2 regions of the Clavibacter nebraskensis NCPPB 2581 genome follow, and region 1 is predicted to be linked to the other one. Evidence: predicted binding sites of a transcription regulator. Region 1 holds the regulator's gene; the other holds the start of a gene.
What was found. Region 1 encodes LexA, which represses DNA repair genes until DNA is damaged. Its sites were predicted from a motif close to TCGAACANNTGTTCGA; they were not measured.

Region 1 (4,207 bases):
CGATGGTGCGGGTGCGCAGGGGTCCGGCCGGCGACGAGGAGAAGTAGTGCGCGTCGGCCATACCGGGACGATACCGGACGCCCGCGCTACGATGGGAGCACATGACAACGCACGACGAGCACGACCACGAGCCCGCGGACACGACGACGACGTCCACCGAGAACACCGACCGGGACGATGTCGTCGCGCGCGTCCTCGGTCGAGCGGAGAACCGCTCGGCCGGCTACGCCCTCTTCCGCGGGTCCGGCGCGCAGGCGCTCTCCGCGAACCCCGACACCGAGCAGGGCTCGGACGGCGACCAGAGCGAGCGCGCCGACCGGCAGGCGCTCCGCCGCGTCCCGGGCCTCTCCACCGAGCTCGAGGACGTCACCGAGGTCGAGTACCGGCAGCTGCGCCTCGAGAACGTCGTGCTCATCGGCGTGTACTCGCAGGGCTCCGTCGACGATGCCGAGAACAGCATGCGGGAGCTCGCGGCCCTCGCCGAGACCGCGGGCGCGGTCGTGCTCGACGGCCTCCTGCAGCGCCGTCCCACCCCGGATCCCAGCACCTACTTCGGCCGCGGCAAGGCCGAGGAGCTGCGGGCTCTCGTGGCCGCCGTCGGCGCCGACACCGTCATCGCCGACACCGAGCTCGCCCCCAGCCAGCGGCGCGCGCTCGAGGACGTGGTGAAGGTCAAGGTCATCGACCGCACGGCCGTGATCCTCGACATCTTCAGCCAGCACGCCAAGAGCCGCGAGGGCAAGGCCCAGGTCGAGCTCGCCCAGCTGCAGTACCTCCTGCCGCGCCTGCGCGGCTGGGGCGACTCGATGTCGCGCCAGGCCGGTGGACAGGTCGGCGGTGCGGGCGCGGGGATGGGATCCCGCGGACCGGGTGAGACGAAGATCGAGCTCGACCGCCGGCGCATCAACACGCGCATGGCGCGCCTCCGCAAGCAGATCGCCGCGATGAAGCCGGCACGCGACACCAAGCGCGCCAACCGCGACCGGCACTCGGTGCCCTCGGTCGCGATCGTCGGGTACACGAACGCCGGCAAGTCGTCGCTCCTCAACCGGGTGACGAAGGCGGGCGTCCTCGTCGAGAACGCGCTCTTCGCGACGCTCGACGCGACGGTCCGGAAGACGGAGACCGACCAGGGGCAGCTCTACACGCTGGCCGACACGGTCGGCTTCGTGCGCAACCTGCCGCACCAGCTGGTCGAGGCCTTCCGCTCGACGCTCGAGGAGCTCGCCGACTCGGACGTGCTCGTGCACGTCGTCGACGCCTCGCACCCGGATCCCGCGGCCCAGCTCGCGACCGTGCACGAGGTCATCGCCGAGGTGGATGCCGCGTCCATCCCCGAGATCGTCGTCTTCAACAAGAGCGACCTCGCCTCGGACGGTGACCGCGTGGTGCTCCGCGGCCTCGCGCCGCAGGGCGTGTTCGTCTCGGCCCGCACGGGCGAGGGCGTCGAGGAGCTGCGTCGCCGCATCGCGGAGCTGCTGCCCCAGCCGACCATCGAGGTCGACCTCCTGGTGCCGTTCGAGCACGGCGAGGTCGTCGCGATGCTGCACGACGGCGCCAAGGTCCTCGAGACCTCGTACGTCGAGGAGGGCACGCGCGTGCGCGCGCTCGTGACGGCGGAGCAGCAGGCGCAGGTCCAGGCGTACTCGGTGGTCCCCGCGGTCTGATCCGCGACGCACCAGCCACCACGGACCCCCTCACGCACGAGAGCGGCCGACCCCCTCGGGGACCGGCCGCTCTCCTGCGTCGTGCGGGGATCAGACCGAGCGCATGACCGCCACGACCTTGCCGACGACCTCCGCGAAGTCGCCGAGGATGGGCTCGAACGCGCTGTTGCGGGGCAGCAGCCACGTGTGGCCGTCGCGCTGGCGGAACACCTTGACGGTGGCCTCGTCGTCGAGCATGGCCGCGACGATGTCGCCGTTCTCCGCGGTCTTCTGCTGGCGGACGACCACCCAGTCGCCGTCGCAGATGGCCGCGTCGATCATGGAGTCGCCGACGACGCGGAGCATGAAGAGGTCGCCCTTGCCGACGAGCTGGCGGGGGAGGGGGAAGACCTCCTCGACCATCTGCTCCGCGGTGATGGGGATGCCGGCGGCGATGCGGCCGACCATGGGCACCATGGCGGCGTCTCCCACCGGGGTCGACGGCTCGCCGCTCTCCGCGGCGCCGGAGCCCGGCAGGTCGATGAGGACCTCGAGGGCGCGCGGCCGGTTCGGGTCGCGGCGGAGGTAGCCGGAGAGCTCGAGCTGGTTGAGCTGGTGCGTGACGCTGGAGAGCGACGCGAGGCCGACGGCGTCGCCGATCTCGCGCATGCTCGGCGGGTAGCCCTGGCCGGCGATGGTGCGCTGGATGAACTCCAGGATCGAGATCTGCTTGTCGCTGAGGCTCTTGCGGCGCCGCGTCGCGCCGCCTCCCGCCGCTCGCTCGTCCGTCATGCCACGGCCCGCCTCTCGTCGCCGACGCCTCCGCGGCACGGTCGGCCCGGCGGGCCGACGCCCTCGCGGGGGCGATGTCGGTGGTGCCGGGTGGAATGGACACCAGGCACTCGAAACTGTATCCAGTCGGGGCACCTCGTACAAACACCTGTTCGAGCGTGTCGCGTCGCTGGGCGCCGGATCGAGGCGATGGGGGCTTGCGGAGTGCGGGTTTCGAATGTATGTTCGGAACACAGCTCCGCACCCGGCTCTCCCGGCCGAGAGCCGGGTGCGAGCTGCCCGACCCGCATCGCATGCCGTACCGCACTGCACCGCTGAGCGCGTCGCATCGACGCCCCACCGTCTCGCACGAGAGGTCACCATGAACACCGCAGCCATCACCCCCGCCGGCCCGTCCGTCGCACCCGTCGCGGAGGCCGCCGTCGCGCCCCGCACGCGCCTGCGCATCACGCGGCGCGGCCGCGTCGTCCTCACCGCGCTCGTCGCGGCCCCGCTGGCGCTCGGCGCCGGGCTCGTCGCCCTCAACGGCGGCGCGGCCGTCGCGTCGAAGGACGCGTCGGGCACCACGTTCGAGTACGTCACCGTGTCGAGCGGCCAGTCCTTGTGGGACCTCGCGGAGGAGATCGCCCCGTCGGCCGACCCGCGCGACGTCATCGCGTCGGTCGTCGACCTCAACCGGCTCCCCTCGTCGGACGTCGCGGCCGGCCAGCAGCTCGCCGTCCCCGCCGAGTACGCGCACTGATCCCGTCCGCTCGCGGTCGCGCAGCGGATGGGCACGGCGCCCGTCGTCGTTCCCGGTGGCGGCCGGGGACGACGACGGTCCGACCTGGCGCGATCGGTAGCATGGAACCCATGAGCACCCTCGCGCGCACCGCGCACGTCACGCGGCAGACCAGCGAGTCCAGCATCGACCTCCAGCTCGACCTCGACGGCACCGGCGCCTCCGAGATCAGCACCTCGGTGCCGTTCTACGACCACATGCTCACCGCCTTCGCGAAGCACTCGCTCACTGACCTGAAGGTCACCGCCACGGGCGACACGCACATCGACGTGCACCACACCGTGGAGGACGTCGGCATCGTCCTCGGCCAGGCCATCCGCGAGGCGCTCGGCGACAAGTCCGGCATCGCCCGCTTCGGCGATGCGCTCGTGCCGCTCGACGAGGCGCTGGTGCAGTCGGTCGTCGACATCTCCGGCCGCCCGTTCCTCGTCCACTCGGGGGAGCCGGCCGGCTTCGAGATGCACCTCATCGGCGGCCACTTCACCGGATCCATGGTCCGCCACGTCTTCGAGGCCATCACCTTCCACGCGGGCCTCACCGTGCACGTCACCGTCCTCGGCGGTCGCGATCCGCACCACATCGCCGAGGCGGAGTTCAAGTCGTTCGCCCGCGCCTTCCGTCAGGCCAAGGAGCTCGACCCGCGCGTCTCCGGCATCCCGTCCACGAAGGGCGCGCTGTGACGCGGCCCTCCGTCGTCGTCCTCGACTACGGCAGCGGCAACGTCCACTCCGCCGTCAAGGCGCTCGAGCTGGCCGGTGCGGACGTCGAGCTGACGGGCGATCCGAAGCGCGCGCACGAGGCCGACGGCCTGCTCGTCCCCGGCGTCGGGGCGTTCTCGGCCGTCATGACCGCGCTGCGGGCGGCCGGTGGTGACCGCGTCGTCGACCGCCGCCTCGCCGGGGGCCGTCCGGTGCTCGGCATCTGCGTCGGGATGCAGGTCATGTTCGACCGGGGCGTCGAGCGCGACGTCGACGTCGCGGGCCTGGGG
Region 2 (4,207 bases), 530 kb from region 1:
GAGCATGCCGTAGTTGACGCTCGACGCGTCGAAGCCGCGGGAGGCCGCCGCGAGGGCGAACCCGCCGCCCATGCAGAAGCCGATGACGCCGACGCGGCCCGTGCAGTCGGCCCGGGCGAGGAGCGCGCGGCGGGCGGACTCGACGTCGACGAACGCGCGGCCCTCCCCCGCTGCCAGCGTGCGGAAGGTGGCGACCAGGCAGCGGCGCGCGCCGCCCGCGGAGAAGAGGTCGGGCATGAGCGCGAGGAAGCCGGCCTCGGCGAGGCGCTCGGCCTGGCGGCGCATCACGTCGGTGACGCCGAAGGCCTCGTGCACCACCACGACCGCGGGCCACGGCCCCTCGCCCTCCGGCACCGCCAGCACGCCGTGCAGCCCGGGCGACGCTCCGGGCGCGGCCGCGGGCAGGGGGATCTCGCTGAGGGTCACGGGCATGCCCTCACGCTAGGACGCGACGAGGGCGCCGCCGCCGGGAGGCGACGACGCCCAGGGAGCCGTCATGCGGAGGGGGCCGGTGCGGCCGGCGCGAGCGGTCAGCGCCAGGCGGTCGGCCCCGCGGATCCGGCGCGGTACTCGGCCATGGGCACGCGATCGCCCTTCCAGGCGCGCATGACGGGCGCGACGATGCGCCAGCAGCGCTCGGCCACGTCGCCCCGGACGGAGAGACGGGGATCGCCCGCGAGGATGCCGTCGAGGACCTCGCCGTACGGGGTGAGCTCGGGCTCGGCGAACTCCGCGCGGAACGTGGACTGCGTGAGCGTGAAGGGCTCGCCCGTGCCGTCCATCGTGACCTCGAGCGAGATGCCGTCGGGCTTGAGGTCGATGATGAGGCGGTCCGGACGCGCGGAGCCGTGGAGGCCCCGCGGCAGGTGCGCGACGGGCTTGAAGGTGACGATGATGCGCTTCGACGCCTCCTTGAGGGCCTTGCCCGAGCGGAGGTGGAACGGCACGCCCGCCCAGCGCGCGTTGGCGACGCCGAACGTGACCTCGGCGAGCGTCTCCGTCTCGTTGGCCGGATCCACCCCCTCCTCCTTGGCGTACGCGGGGATGCGGGTGCCGTCGACCGTGGCGCCCGTGTAGCGGGCCCGGCGGCTGTGGGCGATGGGGTCGTTGTCCCAGACCTCCGTGGCGCGGAGGACCGAGGCGATGTTCGAGCGCAGGTCGTCCGGGTCGATGCTCGCGGGCGGCTCCATAGCGAAGACCGCGAGGACCTGCAGCATGTGGCTCTGGATCATGTCGACGAGCGCGCCCGACTTGTCGTAGTAGGCGGCGCGGCCCTCGAGCGCGAGCGTCTCGTCGTAGAGGATCTCGACCTTCTCGATGTCCTTCGCGCTCCACACCGACTCGAAGAAGCGGTTGGCGAAGCGCAGCGACACCAGGTTGAGCACCGTGGAGAGGCCGAGGAAGTGGTCGGTGCGGTGGATGCGGTCCTCCGGCACGAGCTTCAGCAGCTGGCGGTTGAGCTGCGCGGCGCTGCGGCTGTTCGAGCCGAACGGCTTCTCGAGCGCCAGCGTGGTGCCCTCCGGCAGGTCGAGCTTCGCCAGCTGCTCGCAGACCGCGATGGAGATGGCCGGCGGGAGCGCGAAGTAGAGGGCCGGCGCGCCCTCGCACGCGTCGAGGATGCGCTTCAGGTCATCGAGGTCGGTGGGGTCGGCCTGGATGTACTCCGTGGACGAGACGATGCCCGCCGCCCGGCGTCCCGTGGCGTCCACCGAGTCGAACGCGGTCTTGACCGTCTTCGTCCACTCCGCAGGCGTGCGCTCGCTCCGGCCGGTGCCGATGAGCTGGATCCGGCGCCCCCGATCGCTCGCCATGAGGCTGCCGAGACCCGGCAGGAGGAGGCGTTCCGTGAGGTCACCGCTGGCGCCGAGGATGACGAGGGTGGAGGGTTCGCTGGTCATCCTCCGAGACTACGGGTCGCGGCTGCCGGGCAGCCGAACTACACTGGGCGAGTCGAACATACGTTCGAACCTTGCGTCCGGGGAGGACGCGGGCGGACATCGAGGGAGGCGCGCGTGAGCTTCACCCACCTGCACGTCGCGTCCGCCTTCTCCGCCCACTTCGGCACCTCGGCGCCCGAGGCGCTCGTCGACCGGGTCGCGTCCGAGGGCGCGTCGGCCGCGGCGATCACCGACCGCGACGGGCTGTACGGGGCCGTCCGCCACATCCGCCGCTCCATCGCCGCCGGGGTCTCCCCCGTCGTCGGCGCGGAGCTCGGGCTCACGGGCGAGCACCCGGGCCGCATCACGGTGCTCGCGCACGGCGGCACCCGCGGCCAGGGCTGGGCGGCGCTCAGCCGGCTCATCAGCGCGAGCCACGGGCGCGGCACGGCGAGGAGCACCGCCCGCAGCGCCCAGGCCGGCATCGCGCGCACCCGGCCGCCCGCGTTCCTGCTCGGCGAGGAGGGGCCCGTCGGCACCGTCATGCTCGGGCCCGACTCGGACGTCGGCCGCGCCGTCGCGGCGGGCGACCACGCGCTCGCCTCCCGCCACCTGGCCGAGTGGGCCCGGCTCCTGCCCGGCGCGGTCGTCGTCGAGGTGGTCTGCCACTTCACCGAGCCCGGCGAGTCCGCCAGCCTCCGCCACGCCGCCCGCATGCTCGAGCTCGCCGACGCCCACCGCGTCCCCGCCGTGCTCACCAACGCCGCGCGGTACCTCGAGCCCGACGACGCGCTCACGGGAGACGTGCTCGACTCCGCGGGCACGCTGCGGCCGCTCGGGTCGTTCCGCCCGCAGCCCAACGGCCAGGCGTGGCTCAAGACCCCGGCCGAGATGCAGGGCATCGCGCGGGAGGTCGCGGGTGCGTCGTCCCTCGACCGCCGGGCGGGCGAGGCGCTGCTGCGCGCCACGGAGGAGCTCGCCGACCGCTGCCGGCTGGATCCCGACGCCGACCTCGCCTGGCGGAAGCCGAAGCTGCCGGAGAAGTCCGTGATCGGCGTCACCGGCGACCCGGACGAGGCGCTCTGGCGGAAGGCCGAGGTCGGCGTCACCGAGCGGTTCGGGCACGTCGACGAGGCCATGCGGCAGCGCGTGCTCGCCCGCATGCGCACCGAGCTCACCACCATCACGGGCTTCGGCTTCGCCACCTACTTCCTCACGGTCGCCGACGTGTGCGCGCTCATGCGCGACATGGGCGTGCGCAACCAGGCGCGGGGATCCGGCGCGGGCAGCCTCGTCAACTACCTGCTGCGCATCTCCAACGTGGACCCGCTCGAGCACGACCTGCTGTTCGAGCGCTTCCTCGGCAAGGTGCGCTCGACGCTGCCCGACATCGACATCGACGTGGAGTCCGCGCGCCGGCACGAGGTGTACCACCGCGTGTTCGAGAGGTACGGCAGCAACCGGGTCACCCTGCTCTCGATGCAGAACACCTACCGGGCCCGCGGCGCCGCGCGCGACGCGGGGCTCGCGCTCGACCTCGACGAGCAGCAGATCGACTTCATCGCCAAGAACATCTGGCGCTTCAACGCGCGCGAGTTCCGGGCGGTGCTCGAGACCAAGCCGGAGCTCAAGCCCATCGCCGACCTCGTGCGCGACGACCCGAGCATCGACCTGCTGGTCGACCTCACCGAGCGGCTCGACCGGCTCCCCCGGCACATCTCCATGCACCCGTGCGGCGTGATCCTCGGCGACTCCGACCTGCTGAGCACGAGCCCCGTGCAGCCGAGCGGCATGGGCCTGCCGATGAGCCAGTTCGACAAGGACGACATCGACGACATGGGGCTCCTGAAGCTCGACATCCTCGGCGTGCGGATGCAGAGCACCATGGCGTACGCGCTGGACGAGATCCACCGCATCCACGGCACGCGCTCGGCGGTCGCGGGCGGCATCCCGGTCGACGCGCGCTACGTGCACCGCGACGGGCGCATCGAGCTCGACGAGATCCCGCACGACGACGAGGAGACGTTCCAGGCCATCCGCACCACGCACACGCTCGGCATGTTCCAGATCGAGTCGCCCGGGCAGCGCGAGCTCATCGGCAAGATGCAGCCGGACGTCTACGAGGACCTCATCGCCGACATCTCGCTGTTCCGGCCGGGGCCCATGAAGGGCAACATGGTCGCGCCGTTCCTCGACACGAAGCACGGCATCACCCGGCCCGACTACCTGCACCCCCGGTTCGCGCCGTTCCTCGCGTCCACGTTCGGCGTCGTCATCTACCACGAGCAGGTCATCCGGATCTTCGCCGACTGCATGCAGGTCTCTCTCGC

Region 2: CMN_RS07355 (DNA polymerase III subunit alpha) is a predicted target of LexA. The motif match lies at 1,951-1,966, and genes of this name have one in related genera.

Annotation. Positions count from the first base shown of each region.
Region 1 covers NC_020891.1:2,085,705-2,089,911, reverse strand. The annotation lists gene CMN_RS09820 (class I SAM-dependent methyltransferase) at 1-61, opposite strand, end outside; gene hflX (GTPase HflX) at 102-1,667, shown strand; gene lexA (transcriptional repressor LexA) at 1,758-2,438, opposite strand; gene CMN_RS09805 (LysM peptidoglycan-binding domain-containing protein) at 2,800-3,180, shown strand; gene hisB (imidazoleglycerol-phosphate dehydratase HisB) at 3,291-3,899, shown strand; gene hisH (imidazole glycerol phosphate synthase subunit HisH) at 3,896-4,207, shown strand, end outside.
Region 2 covers NC_020891.1:1,557,493-1,561,699, reverse strand. The annotation lists gene CMN_RS07365 (dienelactone hydrolase family protein) at 1-432, opposite strand, end outside; gene CMN_RS07360 (glucose-6-phosphate dehydrogenase) at 531-1,898, opposite strand; gene CMN_RS07355 (DNA polymerase III subunit alpha) at 2,013-4,207, shown strand, end outside.